4 regions of the Mesorhizobium vachelliae genome follow, and region 3 is predicted to be linked to each of the others. Evidence: predicted binding sites of a transcription regulator. Region 3 holds the regulator's gene; each other region holds the start of a gene.
The links. The regulator LexA, encoded in region 3, represses DNA repair genes until DNA is damaged. The targets are predictions, from matches to a motif close to TGTTCNNNNTGTGTTCNG.

Region 1: RFM41_RS05985 (PA0069 family radical SAM protein) is a predicted target of LexA. The motif match lies at 2,642-2,659, and genes of this name have one in related genera.
Region 2: RFM41_RS03705 (ATP-dependent helicase) is a predicted target of LexA. The motif match lies at 2,635-2,652, and genes of this name have one in related genera.
Region 4: RFM41_RS06100 (2'-5' RNA ligase family protein) is a predicted target of LexA. The motif match lies at 2,198-2,215, and genes of this name have one in related genera.

The regions. Positions count from the first base shown of each region.
Region 1 covers NZ_JAVIIR010000002.1:497,454-501,990, reverse strand. Annotated here, with positions in the region: gene RFM41_RS05995 (F0F1 ATP synthase subunit B) at 1-398, shown strand, start outside; gene rnhB (ribonuclease HII) at 522-1,220, opposite strand; gene RFM41_RS05985 (PA0069 family radical SAM protein) at 1,413-2,567, opposite strand; gene RFM41_RS05980 (glycosyltransferase) at 2,716-3,219, shown strand; gene RFM41_RS05975 (hypothetical protein) at 3,418-4,392, shown strand; gene RFM41_RS05970 (GFA family protein) at 4,509-4,537, opposite strand, start outside.
Region 2 covers NZ_JAVIIR010000002.1:29,071-33,607, reverse strand. Annotated here, with positions in the region: gene RFM41_RS03715 (sterol desaturase family protein) at 1-8, shown strand, start outside; gene RFM41_RS03710 (DUF982 domain-containing protein) at 98-400, opposite strand; gene RFM41_RS03705 (ATP-dependent helicase) at 539-2,620, opposite strand; gene RFM41_RS03700 (hypothetical protein) at 2,990-3,172, shown strand; gene RFM41_RS03695 (LysR substrate-binding domain-containing protein) at 3,508-4,476, opposite strand.
Region 3 covers NZ_JAVIIR010000008.1:318,675-323,211, reverse strand. Annotated here, with positions in the region: gene moaC (cyclic pyranopterin monophosphate synthase MoaC) at 1-356, shown strand, start outside; gene RFM41_RS19275 (molybdopterin molybdotransferase MoeA) at 356-1,561, shown strand; gene lexA (transcriptional repressor LexA) at 1,678-2,412, shown strand; gene RFM41_RS19265 (ComEC/Rec2 family competence protein) at 2,406-4,537, opposite strand, start outside.
Region 4 covers NZ_JAVIIR010000002.1:517,979-522,515, forward strand. Annotated here, with positions in the region: gene RFM41_RS06085 (ArsR/SmtB family transcription factor) at 172-525, shown strand; gene RFM41_RS06090 (SRPBCC family protein) at 522-1,001, shown strand; gene RFM41_RS06095 (SnoaL-like domain-containing protein) at 1,086-1,439, opposite strand; gene RFM41_RS06100 (2'-5' RNA ligase family protein) at 1,586-2,155, opposite strand; gene RFM41_RS06105 (2-dehydropantoate 2-reductase) at 2,257-3,234, opposite strand; gene RFM41_RS06110 (acyl--CoA ligase) at 3,234-4,537, opposite strand, start outside.

The sequences.
Region 1 (4,537 bases), on a different contig from region 3:
CCAAGTCGCTCGACGCCCGCGCGGCCAAGATCAGCACTGAGCTCGAGGAAGCGCGTAAGCTTCGTGAAGAAGCCCAGCAACTGCTTGGTCAGTATCAGCAGAAGCGCAAGGAAGCCGAGAAGGAGGCCGCCGACATCGTCGCGGCCGCCAAGCGCGAGGCGGAGCTGCTCGCTTCCGAAGCGGCCAAGAAGACCGAGGACTATGTCGCCCGGCGCACCGCGCTTGCCGAGCAGAAGATCAGCCAGGCCCAGCGCGAGGCCGTCAGCGAAGTGCGCGCCTCGGCCGTCGACATCGCCGTCGAAGCCGCCCGCGCGCTGCTCGCCGCCAAGGTCGACGTCAAGGCAGGCGCGGATCTGTTCAAGTCGGCTTTGGATGACGTCAAGGCCAAGCTGAACTGAGCTGATCGCAGCTACGAATGAGAAAGCCGCCTGGGCAACCCGGCGGCTTTTTTTTGAAGAGGCGGGGCGCTGAAGCTGTCAATCTCCCCCCTTGTGGGGAGATCAGCCGTCACGAGCGCCGCCTCAATCCAGCCCGGCGAAGCTCTCTTCCTCTTCCGCCACTTCCGCCCCACCCAGCCTGAACGGCGCGAACGAGGCCCGATGCAGCCGTGCCACCGGCCCGTGCATCTCGATCGCGGTGCGGTGACGGACCGTGGCATAGCCCATATGCACTTCGAAGCCGTAATTCTCGTGATGTCCGCCGCAGCCGCACATCATGCGGTCGCGCATCACCTTGGCGACGATCGAGGCGGCGGCGATCGACTGCGAGCGCTGGTCGCCCTTGATGAGCGCCCGGCCTTCGCAGGCGAGACCGGGCGGAACGTCGCGGCCATCGGCCAAGGCGAGTTTCGGTTGCAGCGAGAGACCCGCGGCAGCGCGGCGCATCGCTTCGAGGCTTGCTTTCAGGATGTTGCTGTTGTCGATGCCTTCGGCGCTGATCGAAGCCATCGATATGCTCAGCGCCGAGCCGAGAATCTTGAGGAACAGCGCCTCGCGCTGCAAATGGGTGAGGCGTTTGGAATCGTCGAGGCCATCCGGGATATTGGCGGGATTGAGCACCACCGCGGCGGCCACCACCGGACCGGCGAGCGGTCCGCGGCCGGCCTCGTCCATGCCGGCGACCGGCCACAGCCCGTCGACCATCGCCTTCGTCTCGATCGAGAAGTCGGGCTTCTCGACCATTTCAAAGAGAAGCGGAGAATCGGAACGCGCGCGAGCCATGGTGCGGCGAGGTTCGCATCGGCTCCGATTCTCCGCAAGTCCTTCCGGGTCGGATGGGGCGTCGGACCGGGAAGGCACCGTCTCACGGCCGGGGGACAAGGGCCGGACGGGATTTGAAAGGACGGCAATTCCAGGCGGAAAATCGCTTGGCCTGGAATTGCTTGGCGCCGGCCGTCATGGCCGGCGCAGATATCAAAGCAGCATTAGCTGCTCGCCGGCGCCGGAGCCTGCGACGAATTGGTCGGTGCGAAGCTGCCGTCGCTCGACATTGAGGCCGAGCCGCTTGGCGGCGATCTCGAAGCGCCTGCCGATCTGCCAGGCATAGGGACCGGCGCCTTTCATGCGCTTGCCCCATTCCGAATCGTAGTCCTTGCCGTCGCGCATCGAGCGGATCAGCGACATCACATGCCGGTAGCGGTCCGGATAATGACGCAGCAGCCAGTCCTTGAAGATCGGCGCCACTTCGAGCGGCAGGCGCAGGATGACATAGCCGGCTTCGCGGGCTCCCGCGGCTCTGGCCGAATCGAGGATGCGCTCCATCTCCGGATCGTTGAGGCCCGGGATGATCGGCGCCACCATCACCGAGGCCGGAACGCCGGCATCCGAAAGCTGCCTGATCGCCTCCAGCCGCTTCGTCGGCGTCGAGGCGCGCGGCTCCATGGTTCTCGCCAGCATCCGGTCCATTGTCGTCACCGACAGCGCCACCTTGGCAAGGCCGCGCTCGGCCATGCGCGACAGGATGTCGATGTCGCGCGTCACCAGCGCCGACTTCGTCACGATGCCGACCGGATGACCGCGCGCTTCCAGCACCTCCAGGATCTCGCGCATGATCCGGTACTGCTTCTCGATCGGCTGGTAGGGGTCGGTGTTGGTGCCGATGGCGATCGTGCGCGGCTGGTAGCCCGGCTTCGACAACTCCCGGTCCAGCATGCGCGCCGCGTCCGGCTTGGCGAACAGCTTCGATTCGAAATCGAGCCCCGGCGACAGGCCCATGAAGGCATGCGTCGGCCGGGCGAAGCAGTAGACGCAGCCATGCTCGCAGCCGCGATAGGGATTGATCGAGCGGTCGAAGGAAATGTCTGGCGACTCGTTGCGGGTGATGATGGTGCGCGGCTTCTCGACCTGCACCTCCGTCTTGAACGGCGGCAATTCCTCCAGCGAGTTCCAGCCGTCGTCGAACACATGCCGGCTGACCGGCTCGAACCGGCCGGAGGGGTTGATGCCGGCCGAGCGGCCGCGATTGCGGTCGGGCCGCACGCGCATGCCGCTCTGCTCGATCATCGCATTGGCCATTTCGGCTCTGCCTGCTCCGAAAGCGGCAATGTCGGCGCGGACGATCTGTTCCATTTTCGCCCTCTCCCAAGGACTGTCGGCAGGCTGTCGAATCGCTCTGTTCATGAAACTATTCCTATTTTGCCGATGAGAACAAAGCAAGAACTTTTTCGCAGGGAGCGCGCAACTGGCGCATCGCCGCGCTTTCCGCTATTCGGCTAAAATGCTCAGCGTTCTCATCGAAACCTTGAACGACGAAGAGGGGCTTGCCCGCACGCTCGCCTCGCTGGTCGGCGGCGCGGTCGAAGGCGTGGTGCGCGACGTGATCGTCTGCGATCAGGGCTCGACCGACCAGACGCATCGGGTGGCCGAGCATGCCGGCTGCCACTACGTGACCGGCGGGATCGCCGTGGGCATAGGCCAGGCCAAGGGAGATTGGCTGCTGCTTCTGGAGCCCGGAGCCCGGCTCGCCGAAGGCTGGATAGACGAGGTCGTCGCGCACACGGCTAGGCAGACCATGCCGGCGCGCTTTTCACGCGCCCGGGCCGATCGCGCGCCTTTCCTGGCCCGCGTCTTTTCAGGCAACCGCGCGCTGGCCGAGGGGCTCGTCATCAGCAAGCGCCAGGCCTCGGCGCTGGCGAAGAGCGCGCGCAGCGCCGAGGCCTTGGCGCGCGGCCTGGCGACCAGGCGGTTGAACGCCGAAATCTGGGTGGCGCCACCGAAATGATGCCGGCCTCACCCCCTCCCGCAAGAGGAGAAAGAGAGGACGGCGGCGCGATAAATTTCTTGTCAGCCCGTTTTATTGTGCATTGCACAAAATCCGGAGGCAGATTAGCATCTGCTTAATGCGGGCAATCGGGTTTGGGTGACGATGAAGTGTTAGGCGGCTGACACTTCGTCGGTCGCCATGCATATGAGGGACCCGATGAACCTTGCTACCCCAGACAACTCAGGCCCGGCCAGCCTGGAGGCCATCGCCCGCGGCGGCAGCCTGTTCAGGCGCATCGCCGTTCGCATCCCGACCTATCTGAAAGACCTGCGCGAGAACCCGGCCTGGCTGCCGATGTTCGTTCTGGCGCGAACCATGCCAGGGCGGCGCATGCATTGGCTGGGCGCCAAACGAGCCCGCCCTCTCGACAGTGCGGCAGAGACGATGTTCGCGGGCGCCGACCGCGCGGCGGCGCTCGAGGCTTTGCGCGCCGAAGGCCTGTTTTCGGGTTTGATGCTGCCCCCGGCGATCCATCAGGAAATCGCCGCCTTCGCGCAGCGCACACCTTGCTTCGGCAATTTCGACCGCCGACTTGAATTCATGCCGGGCGACCATGCCGAGGCCGAGAAGCGCTTCGGCCGCTCGCTGCTCAGCGGGCATTATTTCGAGCGCATCCTGGATTGCCCGGCGGCTCTCGCCATCCAGAAGGACCCGCTGCTGCTCGACATCGCCCGGCACTATCTCGGCGGCCAGGCCAAGCTGATCACCACGCGCGTGTGGTGGAGTTTTCCGACCGGCAAGGCGTCCGATGCCGACAAGAACCTCGCCTCGTTGGGCAAGTACCATTTCGATCTCGACGACTGGCGGATGCTGAAGTTCTTCTTCTACTTGGTGCCGGTCGACGAAGGCACCGGCCCGCATGTCTATGTCCGTGGCAGCCACAAGCGCCGTGTGCTCAAACATCAACTGACGCTTCTGGTCGGCCACCCGGCCGAAGAGGTGCTGGATGTCTATGGCCAGCAAAGCCCGATCATGCTGACGGGCGAGGCTGGTCTCGGCTTCGTCGAGGATCCGTTCGGCTTCCACATGGGCACCGTACCCGCGCACACGCCACGCCTGATGATGGAAATCGGCTTTGGCGTCTCCAAGCCGTCGCGGCGCCGGTTTCATGGCGAGCCGGTCATTCGCTAAAGGCATGTCTCCCGAAAGTGGGAACCGGTTTCGGGATAAAGACATACGTAAAATCAAAAATCGAAAGCGCATGGAGCGAATCAGAAAGATCGCGACGCGCTTTAGACTCGTGCCGCTCAGAGATCCCTGATCTCGGCCGGCATCC
Region 2 (4,537 bases), on a different contig from region 3:
CGGAATGACGGCGCGGAAATACCCACCACCCGGTGAATTGACCTCCAGGGGTCGGTTCACAGGTGGCAGGCTTCCTGAATAGGGAGTGTTTTCGCTGTCAGGCGACGAAGCCGCCATCGCCGCGCCCCAGGGGCTTGACGGGGACGATCGGCTGCTCCGAAGGCCAGAGCACGCCGGCCGTCACCGCGAAGGTGATCAGCGCATCGCGCGCGGCCTCGGCCGAGATTTCTCCACTCCGCGCGGCCTCGCAGGCTTTCACCGCGGCGCCGTAGCTGAGGCGGCGGCGCGACGGCGGAAACTCGGTCAGGAAGTCATGCATGTCAAATAGCGAGGCGATCATGCGCTTGTGGCCGGCGCCGACGCTGAGGGCGACCGGGGTGAAGAACGTCCTGTCGTGCATTCGGACCTCGTCTATTGGCTATGGAAGCGGCGGGCTGCCGCCTCCGGTCTGGGGAGGACGCCACACAACGCGGCGAGCGGCGACAGGTTCCGCGCGTGCCGATCTTTCCGTCTTGGATTTGATCCGTCGGGCAGGCGGCTATTTCCACATCCCGCGCATGCGGGCGCCGAGATCGACCTTGACGCCCGGCCGCTGGCGCGGGTCGTCCTTGAGCGCGGCGCTTGCCCAGGATGATTGCTCGAAGGCCGAAAGCATCGAGGCCGGGATGAAGCGGGTGCGCGAGGCATAGACATGGCGGTCGCCGCGCGCCGGCTGGTTGTGCGGGTAGAACCGCTGCGGCACCACCAGATGCAGGCTGTCCTTGGCCCTGGTCATCGCAACATAGAGCAGGCGCCGCTCCTCCTCGACGTCCTCCTTGGTGCCGACGCCGAGATCGGCCGGAATGCAGCCATCTACCGTGTTGAGAACGAAGACGTTCTTCCACTCCTGGCCCTTGGCCGAATGGATCGTCGACAGGATGAGGTAATCCTCGTCGCGGTGCGGCGGCCCGGCCTGGTCGCTGGTGGCATCGGGCGGGTCGAGGGTGAGCTCGGTCAGGAAGCGCTCGCGCGACGGATAGGTCGATGCGATCTGCTCAAGCTGTATGAGATCGGCCCGGCGCGTGATCGCGTCCTCGTGGATGCGCTCCATATGCGGCTCGTACCAGAGCCTGATCCGCTCCAGGTCGGCCGGCCATTTGGCGCCGGCGCGCAGCCCGCTATAGATGTCGAGGAACACCGGCCAGTCCTGCGCGGCGCGCTGCGGTGGCCGGAAGCGGGCAAGGCCCAGCGTCTCGTCCAGCGACGTCGCCATTGCGTCCACGATCTGCGAGGCGGCGGACGGTCCGATGCCCGGCATCAATTGCAGCACGCGGAAGCCGGCGACGCGGTCGCGCGGGTTCTCGGCAAAGCGCAGCATCGCCAGCATGTCCTTCACATGCGCGGCATCGAGGAATTTCAGGCCGCCGAACTTGACGAAGGGGATGTTGCGGCGCGTGAGCTCCACCTCCAGCGGTCCGCTATGGCTCGATGTGCGGAACAGCACCGCCTGCGCCTTCAGCGCCGTGCCCGCCTCGCGTTCTGCGAGGATCGCCTGGCACACATAATTGGCCTGCTCGGCCTCGTCGCGCACGCTGACCAGTTGCGGCTTGTGCGAGGACCGGCGCTCGGTCCACAGGTTCTTGGTGAAGCGCTCGCTGGCCTCGCCGATCACCTTGTTGGCGGCGGCCAGGATCGTCTCCGTCGAGCGGTAGTTGCGCTCCAGCATGACGATTTCCGCGCCTTGCGCGAACTGTTTTGGAAAATCGAGGATGTTGCGTACTTCCGCCGCGCGAAAGGAATAGATCGACTGCGCGTCATCGCCCACCACCGTGAGCCCCGCGCCGTCGGGCTTCAGCGCCAAAAGGATCGAGGCCTGCAGCCGGTTGGTGTCCTGATATTCGTCGACCAGCACATGGTCGAAGCGGCTGCCGAGATGCGCGGCGATCTCCGGCTCGGCCGCCATCTGCGCCCAATAGAGCAGGAGGTCGTCGTAATCGAGCACGTTCTGCGCCTGCTTGGCCTCGACGTAAGCCGCGAACAGTTCCTTGAGCTGATCCGCCCATGCCGCGCACCAGGGGAAGGCCGAGCCCAGCACTTCGCCCAGCGGCGCCTGCGCGTTCACGGCCCGTGAATAGATCTGCAGGCAGGTGCCTTTGGTGGGAAAGCGGCTCTCGGTTTTGGAAAAGCCCAGCTCGTGCCGGGCAAGATTCATCAGGTCGGCCGAATCCTCGCGGTCATGGATCGTGAAGGCCGCATCGAGGCCGATTTGCTCGGCATAATCGCGCAGCAGCCTTGCGCCGATCCCGTGAAACGTGCCGGCCCAGGCCAGTGCGTCGGCGATGATGGCCGCGTCGCGGCCCAGCACCTCGCCGGCAATGCGCTCGACGCGCTTGGCCATCTCGGCGGCGGCGCGGCGAGAGAAGGTCATCAAAAGGATGCGGCGCGGATCGGCGCCCTTGACGATGAGATGGGCGACGCGGTGCGCCAGCGTGTTGGTCTTGCCGGAGCCGGCGCCCGCGATCACCAGCAGCGGCGTCGCCACCTTGCCGTCGCCATGCACCACCGCCAGCCGTTGCTCGTCATTCAGCCGGGCAAGATAAGCGGGCGTCTCGAAGGACGAATCACGGGCGGCGATGTTCATCGCCCATCAAGCATCGTTTCCGCTTTGTTCGCAATACAACTCATCTTCCCCACCAAGGGGAGATCGGCTGAACTATCGCTTCGGCTCGACCCCCATCGCCGCTGACTGGCGCCGCAACTTGCGCCTCTCGTCGCCCGGCATGTCCAGCGGCGCGACGTTTCCTCATCGATGATCCTCACGGCAACGCGATAGGCGGTGTAGGCAAAAAGGCCGGCAAGCAGAAGGCGGATCATGATCAATTCCTCCTTGCGTTCGATTGGCTCGGGATTTCAACCGGACGCGGGCCGGTTGGTTCCCGCCGGTCCACGCAACCAAACCGCTACCGCCTCGTTTGCCCTTGGTGAAAGGGGCGAACGAGAGGAGGTCGTCATGAAGAAGCTTCCTGTGCTGCTGGCTCTCGCGGCAGGGCTCGTGCTCGCCGCCTGCGACAACAGCGTGCAGCCCACCAAGGCGCCGGGTGATGAAGTCAGCCAGAACCCTCAGGTCGACAAGAACCCGGTGCCGAAATCGACCACCGGCGGTGACCAGCCGGGCACGCCGCCGAAGCAATAGGGCAGGGCAGGTCTAGTTATCGTCGGGCTGAAACGAAGAAGGCCGGCGCTGCTTGGGAGGAAGCTCGATAGCGCCGGCCGAGCGGGAAATCAGGCCCGCCGCACAATCCAACATAGCTGAGTCTCGACGTTGCGTCATGGCGTGATCGCGGTAGCCGGCTATGCAGCTCCGAAGAAATCACCGGAGAATCCTGAAATTCTGCCGGTTCGCCTTAGCGGCTCATGGAAATCGTGTTTTGATGCATGACGTGGCGATCGATGCCGACGGTCGGATATTGGAGGCCAGAGGCATCGAGCGAGAAATGCGCGAACGCTGGTAGCCGGCAATCCGGGCCCTCACGCCAGCGCCGAGCGGCCCTGTTGTCCGCCGGCGATCTCGATGTCCAGTTGGCGCTGCGTCAGCGCCGCTTCGGCCAAGATCCACTGCTTGAACAGCCCCACCTTGCGCGCCCCGAGCGCCTTGATAGGACTGACGAAATACCAGCCCGCCGTGTTGGGATGGTGGACCGCGAAGGGGGCCACCAGCCTTTCGGCGCGGATATCGCTTGCCATATAGGCGCGGTTGGCGACGGCAAAGCCCATCCCGGCATTGGCCGCTTCGTAGGACATCATGCAGCTATCGAAATAGACGCTTCTCGTCTCGCCAAGCACGAAGCTCGCGCCGGCAAAGCCCAGCCACGACTGCCAGTTCTGCGTGCAGGTGTCGGAGTGCAGCAGCGTGAAGTAGCGCAGGTCCTCCGGCACCACCTTCGACAGCGGCTTGTCGCCCAGCACGTCGTGGAAGAGCTTGCGGCTGCAGACCGGCGTCAGGTCTTCCTTGAACAGCAGCTCCGAGGTGAGGCCGGGAAAGTTGCCGTCCCCGTAGCGAATCTCGAGATCGTATTCGGAAGTCGAGAATTCATGAGTGGCGTAAGAGGTCGACACCCGCATCTCGATGTCGGGATATTGATGCTGGAAGGCCGAAAGCCGCGGGAACAGCCAGCGCGCCGCGAAGGTCGGCAGCACGCAGATCCGCAGCACATGCGCCTGCGACTGGCCGGTGGCCTCCATGCTGGCCGCCACGATGCGCTCCAGCGCCTCGCGCACGCGCGCTACATAGGTCTCGCCCTCCGGCGTCAGCGACACGGCGTTGCCGCCGCGCTCGAAGATCTTGAAGCGCAGCTGATCCTCTAGGCTTTTCACGCGCTGGCTGACAGCGGAAGCGGTGATGAACTGCTCTTCGCCGGCGCGCGTGAAATTCTTGTGCCTCGCGGCGCTCTCCACGATTTTCAGCGAGTTGAGGTTGACCTGACTGAGCAGACGCACGGGGTTTCGACCTTAAGCTGGGCTTACGCTACCACCAGCATTCCTAAATTTACAGGGGTAG
Region 3 (4,537 bases):
AGATGATTCTCGCCGGCGACGCCAAGAAAGGCGACGTGCTGGGCACCGCGCGCATCGCCGGGATCATGGCCGCGAAGAAGACGCACGAGCTGATCCCGCTTTGCCATCCGCTGCTTTTGACGAAGGTTGCCGTCGAGATCGAGCCGGACCAGGCATTGCCCGGTCTCAAGGTCACCGCGCTTGCGCGCGTCACCGGCAAGACCGGCGTGGAGATGGAGGCGCTGACCGCCGCTTCGGTCGCCTGCCTCACCATCTACGACATGGCCAAGGCGGCGGACCGCGGCATGGTGATTTCCGGCATCCGGCTGGTCGAGAAGACCGGCGGCAAGTCCGGCGACTACAAGGTGGATGCCTGATGGCCCTGGTTCCGGTCGCCGAAGCGCTCGAACGCCTTCTCGACGGCGCGGCACCATTGCCCAGCGAAAGCATTCCGCTGGCCGAAGCGGCCGGGCGGGTCCTGGCGGAACCGGTCGTGGCGCTGCGCACGCAGCCGCCCTTCAACGCCTCGGCCATGGACGGCTACGCCACGCGTTCCAGCGACGTCGCTTCGGCGCCGGCCGAGCTCCAGGTCATAGGCATGGCGCCCGCCGGGCGCGGTTTCTCTGGAACCGTCGGCGAAGGCCAGGCCGTGCGCATCTTCACCGGCGCGCCGCTGCCTGAAGGCGCCGACACCATCGTCATCCAGGAGAACGTGCGCGATCTCGGCAATGGCAGGATCGAGGTGACGGAACCAACCGCGGAAGCACGCAATGTGCGCCGCCGTGGACTCGACTTCGTCCAGGGCGACGTTCTGCTCGAAAAGGGTCGCGTGCTCGATGCCGCAGCGCTTTCGCTGGCGGCCTCGGCCAACCACCCTGCCTTGAACGTCGTGCGCCGGCCGCTGGTCGCAATCATCGCCACCGGCGATGAATTGCTGCCGCCGGGCAGCACACTCGGCCCCGACCAGATCATTTCATCGAATGCCTATGGCGTCGTCGCCGCAGCCCAGTCGGTCGGCGCGCGCGCGCTCGATCTCGGCATCGCCGCCGACCGCAAGGAGGCGATCGCCGCGCTGGTCCGGAAAGCGGTCGAGGCGAATGCCGATGTCATCGTCACGCTCGGCGGCGCCTCGGTCGGCGATCACGACCTGATCCACGACGTGCTGACCGGCGAAGGCATGAGGCTCGACTTCTGGAAGATCGCCATGCGCCCCGGCAAACCGCTGATGTTCGGCCGGCTTGGCAATGTCCGCTGCGTCGGCCTGCCTGGGAATCCGGTGGCAAGCATCGTCTGCTCGCAACTCTTCCTGAAGCCGCTGCTTGGCCGGCTCGGCGGCCGCGACCACAGGCAGGACGTGCGGACCGCCCGGCTGGGGGCCGCGATGCACGCCAACGACCTCAGGCAGGACTATGTGCGCGCCGTGGTGCGAGACAATGACGGCACGCTCGTCGCGACTCCATTCGGCATCCAGGACTCCTCGATGCTCAGGATGCTCGCCGACGCCAACGCCCTGATCGTGCGCGAGCCCTTCGCGCCGGCTGCCGAGACCGGCGCCGAGTGCAGCGTTCTGATGTTACGCTGAACAAAACGTCAACAAATTCACTAAACTTTAAACGGTTGCGGAACACAACTGGAACAGATAGTGTTTGTTCTGGGTTTGTTTTTCTGATTCTGGTTTCAGAACCCATGGGGGCCGCCATGCTGACGCGCAAACAACATGAACTTCTGATGTTCATCCACGAAAGGCTGAAGGAGAGCGGGATTCCGCCGTCTTTCGACGAGATGAAGGAAGCGCTCGACCTCGCCTCCAAGTCCGGCATCCACCGGCTGATCACGGCGCTGGAGGAGCGCGGCTTCATTCGCCGGCTGCCGAACCGGGCGCGTGCGCTGGAAGTGCTGCGCCTGCCCGACTCGATCGCGCCAGGCCTCAATGCGGCGAGGAAGTTCTCGCCGAGCGTCATCCAGGGCGGCCAGGGCAATCTCAGCCGTCAGGTCAAGCCCGCAGCCCCCTCGCGCACGCCGACGCCGAGCAATGACGACGATGCCGGCTCGGCTGTGTCCATTCCGGTGATGGGCCGCATCGCCGCAGGCGTGCCGATCGACGCCATCCAGCACCAGACGCATTCGATCACGGTGCCCCCGGACATGATCGCCGGCGGCGAGCATTATGCGCTGGAGGTCAAAGGCGACTCGATGATCGAGGCCGGCATCTTCGACGGCGATACCGTCATCATCCGCAATGCCAACACGGCAAGCCCGGGCGAGATCGTGGTGGCGCTGGTCGACGACCAGGAAGCGACGCTCAAGCGCTTCCGCCGCAAGGGTGCCTCGATCGCGCTGGAGGCGGCCAACCCGGCCTACGAAACCCGCATCTTCGGACCGGATCGGGTGAAGGTGCAGGGCAAGCTCGTCGGGCTGATCCGCCGCTACTGATCCGGTTGCGAAGGTTTCGCATCCGCCCGCTCAGGCTTTTGATAAGGCGCCAGTCCTCTCGCCTCTCGAGTATACTTCCGCTGTTCGTGCCAGGGCCGGTACGGCTGCTCGACAGCATATTGGATCGCCGGCCGCGCGGTTGCCGATTGCGGATCGAAGAAGACGGCGGCGCTGCCGTCGCGCGCCAGCTGCCGCTTGGTGACGACAAGCACGCGCGGATCGCGGCAGGGATTGTAGGCGGTGGCGTCGTTGATGATGATGAGGTCGGCGAAGCCGCAGGCCGGCCGGGCGCTGTCGCGGTTTTCGGCGAGCGCAACGATGGCGCCGGATGGATGCCGGCCGATGCAGAGGTCGCCGGTGCAATAGAAGGGCGAGCCGGGCGGCAGGTCGACGGGATCGGCGATGTCCAGCGCATCTTTGGCGAACATTTCCGGCGGCACGATTTCCTCGGCTTTCAGCGCACGTTTCCAATTGTCGGTGGTGAACTCGTTGGAGCGTGCGCGATTGACGGCAAGCTGGCCGCCGCCGATCGGCATCGCCACCAGATGCGCGTCCTCCGAAATGAGCACATCCGGCGTGCGGACATGAGGTATGGCCAGCAGCGCGGCGAGCGCGAAGGGAACGGCGGCAAGCCTCAGCCAGGTGGTGGCCATCGTCGCGATGACCAGCGCGATCGTGGCCAGCAGCACCGACTGGATCGAGATCAGCCCGACGGCGTCGACCGGCGAGCGCTCGGATATCCATGCCGAAATGGCGATCATCGCCGTCAGCCCCTTGCCCATGACAAAGAGGAAGGGTCCATCGAAGCCGAAGGGCATGGCTAGCGCGCTCAACACGGCAAAGGGCATGACGATCAGCGAGACGATCGGCATGACCGCCAGATTGGCGAGCAGGCTAAGCGGCGACACGCGCTGAAAGTGCCAGATCGCAAACAGCAACGTCGCGCTTCCCGCGATGAGCGACGTCATGGCGGCGCCGCCCACGCCGACCGCCAGTTTTCGCGACAGGAACCCGAGGAACGAACGTTTTGCCGGTGGCGCGGTCGTTTTGCCGGCGCGATAGTCGGCAAAGCCCGCATAGGCGCCGACCAGGGCTGCTGTGGCGGCGAAGGACATCTGGAAGCTCGGGCCGACCACTTCGTGCGGCGAGACAAGGATCACGGCAATGGCCGAGATCGACAGGTTGCGCATGGTGAGCGCCGCGCGGTCGAAGAGTACGGCGGCGAGCATCACGGCCAGCATGATGAAGCTTCGCTCGGCCGCCACCACGATGCCGGAGATGACGAGGTAAGCGGCGATCGAGATCAGTGCTATTCCAGCGGCATATTTCTTCACCGGCCGGCGCGACGAGAAATCGGGAAACAGCGCGAAGACGCCGCGCAAAAGCACCATGATCGTGCCGGCGACCAGCGCCATGTGCAGGCCGGAGATCGAGATGATGTGGTAGATGCCGGTGCGCCGCATCGACTCGTTGATCGCTTCCGGAATGCCGGCGCGCACGCCGACGATCAGCGCCGCCGCGATCTCACCCTCGGACCCGCCGATGCTGCTCCTGATGTGATCGGCGATCCCTTCGCGCGCGTTTTCGACCGCCGATGCGACGCGCGCGCCAAAGGGCGCCTCCGCTGGCGCAATCAGTTTCGGATCGCCCAGGAAAAAGCCGCTGCCGCCGATGCCGGCAAAGTAGCTGTCGAAGGAAAAGTCGTAGCTGTCCGGCCGAACCGGGCCGGTCGGCGGCAGCAGCTTGGCATAGCCGGTCAGCATCGAGCCGGCGGTCATGCCGGGCGGGATCCTGCGTGCCGACAGCCTGACGCGGTCCGGCGCGTAGCGCAGCTTCGGATGCTCCGTTGAAATCAGATCGATGGTCAGCCGGACACGGCCATTGGCCATCGCCTCGGCGGTGACGAGGCGACCCGTCAGCCGTGTCTGGATTTCGGATCCCAGCATTGGGGTGGCCATCCGCCAGGTCTCCACCTTGGCCGCGAGAAAGCCCAAGGCGCAGAAAAGCGTAGCCATGAAGAGAAGATGCGTTCTCTGCCAGGAGCGCGACACCGCCGCGCAGGCAGCCATCAGAGCCACCGCGGCAAGCGGCCTGTAGAGATCCGGCTCGGTGCTCAGCGAAAAGT
Region 4 (4,537 bases), on a different contig from region 3:
TAAAGCGCGGGGAGCGAATCTGAAAGATCGCGACGCGCTTTAGGCCGGCCCTGCCCGCTTTGCCAGCGCTTGCGGTGGTTGGATTTTGGCTCTTGCCAATACTAAGGTTTTTTCCTAAGTATTTTCCCGCAGAGATTGCTGGACCGCCGGGCGGTCCCGGAAGGAACAGCTATGAGCCTCCAGACAGCAAGCCAGAACCCGCCGCCCATCGACGGCATTTTTCGCGCGCTGGCCGATCCGACACGCAGGCGTGTGGTGGAGCGATTGAACAGAAGCCCGGCCTCGGTCAGCGAGCTGGCGGAGCCCTTCGGCATGGCGCTGCCCTCCTTCGTCGAGCACCTGAAGGTGCTGGAAGGTTGCGGGCTGGTGCAGTCGCAAAAGGCCGGCCGGGTCAGGACCTACAGCCTTTCGCCCGAGCCGCTGAAGCTTGCCGAAAACTGGCTCGCCGAACAGCGCGCGCTGTGGGAGCGCCGGCTCGACCAGTTCGACGCCTATGTGATGAGCCTCAAGGAGAGTGAAAAGTGAGCTATCCGTTCAAGCCGAACCCGAAACTGGACCTGACGCTGGAGCGCTTCCTCGACGCACCGCGCGAATTGCTGTGGCGCGCCTGGACGACGCCGGAGCATGTCAAGCAATGGTTCACGCCGAAGCCGTGGGTCATCACCAACTGCGAGATCGACCTGCAGCCTGGCGGCCTGTTCCGCACGCGCATGCAGTCACCCGACGGCAAGGAGGTGAGCGACCGCCATTGCTGTTATCTCGAAATCGTGCCGAACGAGCGGCTGGTGTGGACCGACGCCCTGCTGCCGGGCTACCGGCCGTCCGGCGAGCCCTTCATCACCGCGGTCATCGCGCTGACATCCGAAGGCAAGGGCACGCGCTACACCGCGACCGCCATCCACCGCGACGAGGCGACGCGCAACAGCCATGAGGAGATGGGTTTCTTCGACGGCTGGGGCACGGTGACCGACCAGCTTGCGGACTATGTCAGGGCGATTTGAGAGGCTGGCATGGCGGCTGGAGATATCATACCGGCCGCCATGTCGAATCCACGCTAAGAAGGTCACGGCGAATACCGCCGGACCTCAGTAATAGAAGCGCTCTTCGCTGATCTTGCCGTTCTTGACCGTGTAGAGGCCAACCTCATCCATCTTGACGCGTTCGCCGGTCGATTTCGGCGTTATGTCGAAGCTGAAGCGCAAGGCGAACTGGTCGCCATTGATATAGGGGCCTTCGACCGAGCCGCCATGAACCTCGTGGTTCGCTTCCCACCATTCGCCCTTCTGCTTGACGGCCTCCTTGCCGTTGCAAACGGCCATCGGGCCTTCCATCGCTTCGTAGCTGACGATGTCGTCGGCATTGTATTTCGCGGCGGCGCTGTGGCTGTCGCCCTTCCTGAGGAGTTCGGTGAAATCCTTGGCAATTTCGGCAGTGGTCATGATTTCCTCCCGGTTTGGACAAGACATCAAGTAGGGGGCGATTGCGCGGCTGCCACCGGCGGGTCGCTCCACAGGTGACAATTCGTGTCAGGATCGTCGCGCCTGGGACTATGACGCGGCCATCAGCGGCCAACGGTTCAGATCCTTTAGATGGTCAGGCCACGCAGGCTGTGAATGAGGACGAACTCCGTTGCCACAAAGCCGATTGGATCGATCGGCTGCCTGGCGACGAATTTCTCGTCGTAGGCAAGTGTCATATGCGGGACAAAATGATCCGCCGACCTGAGACCGTTTGCCTTCATCGCAATGCCAATCCGCCGGCTGAGTTCGCAGACCGGCCCATCGTCCGCCAAAAGTACAAACGGACGCGATGGCGGTCTGCCTTTTGCCGCCGGGCGCCCGGGAAAACTTACGGCATGGCGAAACGTGACTTCAAACGCCGGCATTTCAACCAACCGGCCGGCTCGCGTTGCCGCGAATTCGATTTTCGGTCGAAGCCTTTTGTAGTCACCGACATGCTGTTGACTGACGTGAAATCGCTCTTTCAACAGCAGCGACCCGGTTAGCCCATTGAGATCGCAGAGATGTCTCTGCATTGACAAAAACGCGGCACGATCCTTGGCCTGCAAAAACAGCGCGAAGAACACCCGGTCCGGCCGCTTTGGCTGCAGTGGAGGGATAGGGATGCCGAAATCAAACTCTTGCTGCCGAGACATCGGTACTCGTTCGGCTGAGAACGCTCCTATTAAGCTCTCAGTCAGAACAAAACAGGAACATCGACGAGAGTCAAGGGCGGACGATTCTCACGTCTATGAAATCAATAACACCCGCGCCCGATCGCCAGCCGCCGCACCAGCGCCAGCACGGTGTCGATGGTCGGCGTCGGCTGGCCGGTCAGGCGGCCGAGCTCCTGCACGGCGGTGACCAGCGCGTCGATCTCCATCGGTCGGCCGCGCTCGAGGTCCTGCAGCATCGAGGTCTTGTGCTCGCCGACATCGCCGGCGCCCTTGATGCGCCGGTCGACGGGAATGAGGAAACGCACGCCGAGGCGCTCACCGATTGCCTGCGCCTCAAGCATCATGGCGCGGGCGACGGCGCGCGTGCCCTCGTCGGCGACAATGGCCGCAAGCGTGCTGCCGGTCAGTGCCGAGATGGGGTTGAAGGAGAGGTTGCCCCAAAGCTTCACCCAGATTTCCGAGCGTATATCCTCGCGCACCGGCGCCTGCAGCCCGGCCTTGACCATTTCGCGGGCAAGCGCGGTGGCTCGCTCGCTCTTCTCGCCCGACGGCTCGCCCAGCGAAAAGCGCGTTCCCTCGACATGGCGGATCAGACCGGGCGCGTCGACCTCGACGGCCGGATAGACGACGGAGCCGATGACGCGCTCGGGTCCGATGCGTTGCCATATCGCGCCACCCGGATCGACCGCATTGAGCCGCGTGCCTTCGAGCGCGCCGCCGGCCTTGTAAAAATACCACCAGGGCACGCCGTTCTGCATTGTGACGATGGCGGTGTCCGGCCCGAGCAGCGGTGCTACCTGGTCAAGCGCAGGCCCGACCGAATGCGCCTTCAGCGCCAGCACGACATAATCCTGCACGCCGAGTTCATCGGCGCGGGCAGCGGCGCGGACCGCGCCAACCGTTTCCTTGCCGTCTTCGATCAGGCGAAGGCCGTCAGCCTTGATCGCTTCCAGATGCGCGCCGCGCGCCACGACCGAGAGATCGACATTGCCGGCGAGCGCAAGCTTCGCGGCAAGATAGCCGCCGATGGCGCCGGCGCCGAAGACCGCGATGCGCATCAGCCGAGCCCGAGCTTGGCCGCCAGCCCGATGCGCTGCAGCTTGCCGGTCGCGCCCTTGGGGATCTCATCGAGGATCACCACCTTGCGCGGCACCTTGAAGTCGGCGAGCCGGGTCGCGGCGAAACCACGGATGTCGGCCTCGCTGACGCTGTGGCCTTCACGCAGCACGATCGCCGCCGCGACCTCTTCGCCCAATTTGTCATGCGGCATGGCGAAGGTGACGACCTGCGCCACCGCCGGATGATCCATCAAAATGCCGTCGACCTCGAGCGGCGAGATCTTTTCGCCGCCGCGGTTGATGATCTCCTTCAGCCGACCTGTGACGCGCAGATAATTGTCCTCGTCGAGCACGCCCTGGTCGCCGGTGTGGAACCAGCCATAAGCGAAGGCGCTGGCATTGGCGTCGGGATTATTCTCATAGCCGGCGGTGACGTTGGGGCCGCGAATGACGATCTCGCCGGTCTCTCCGGCTTCGAGCAGCCGACCGTCCGGCGCCATGACGGCGACCTCCGGCCCGGCCGACGCGCCGACGCTGCCGGGCTTGCGCTGTCCGGGCGGCAAGCGGTTGGACGCCATCTGATGCGCGGCCTCGGTCATGCCGTAGGATTCGATCACCGGGCAACCGAAGGTCGCTTCCAATTCAGCCATCACCTGCGCCGGCAGCGAAGCTGACGACGAGCGGATGAAGCGCAGCTTGGCCTCGGCGAGTTGCTCGGGATTACGCGCGGCACGCGGCAGGATCGCCTGATGCATGGTGGGCACCGCCGTGTACCAGCTTGGCTTGGCCTCGGAGAGCCACTGGAAGAAACGCAGTGCGTTGAAGCCCGGCGTGCAGAAGACGCTGCCGCCGGCGGCAAGCGATGACAGCACCGCGGCGATCAGCCCGTGGATGTGGAACAGCGGCATGATGTTGAGGCAGCGGTCGGCCGGCGCCAGGCCGAGCGTCGCGCCGATATGCGCCGCCGACGCTGCAAGATTGGCGTGGCTGAGCGGCACCAGCTTCGGCCGCGAGGTGGTGCCGGAGGTGTGGAGAAGAAGTGCCGTGTCGGCGCCTTCGGCCAGGCCGGATGCAACCGGTGATCGGACCGGGTCGCCCTCGATCGTGAAGACGCCGGCCGGCGCGCCTTCCGGCACCACCAGCCGCAGCACCGGGATGCCCAGGCGTTCGGCAACTTCGACCGAAGGGCCCTGCTCGTCCCTGCCGACAAGGATCGCCTTGACGCCGATATCGGTGAGATAGAAATCGAGCTCGTCGGCGCGATAGGCCGGATTGAGCGGCGCGGTGGACGCGGCGGCCGCCA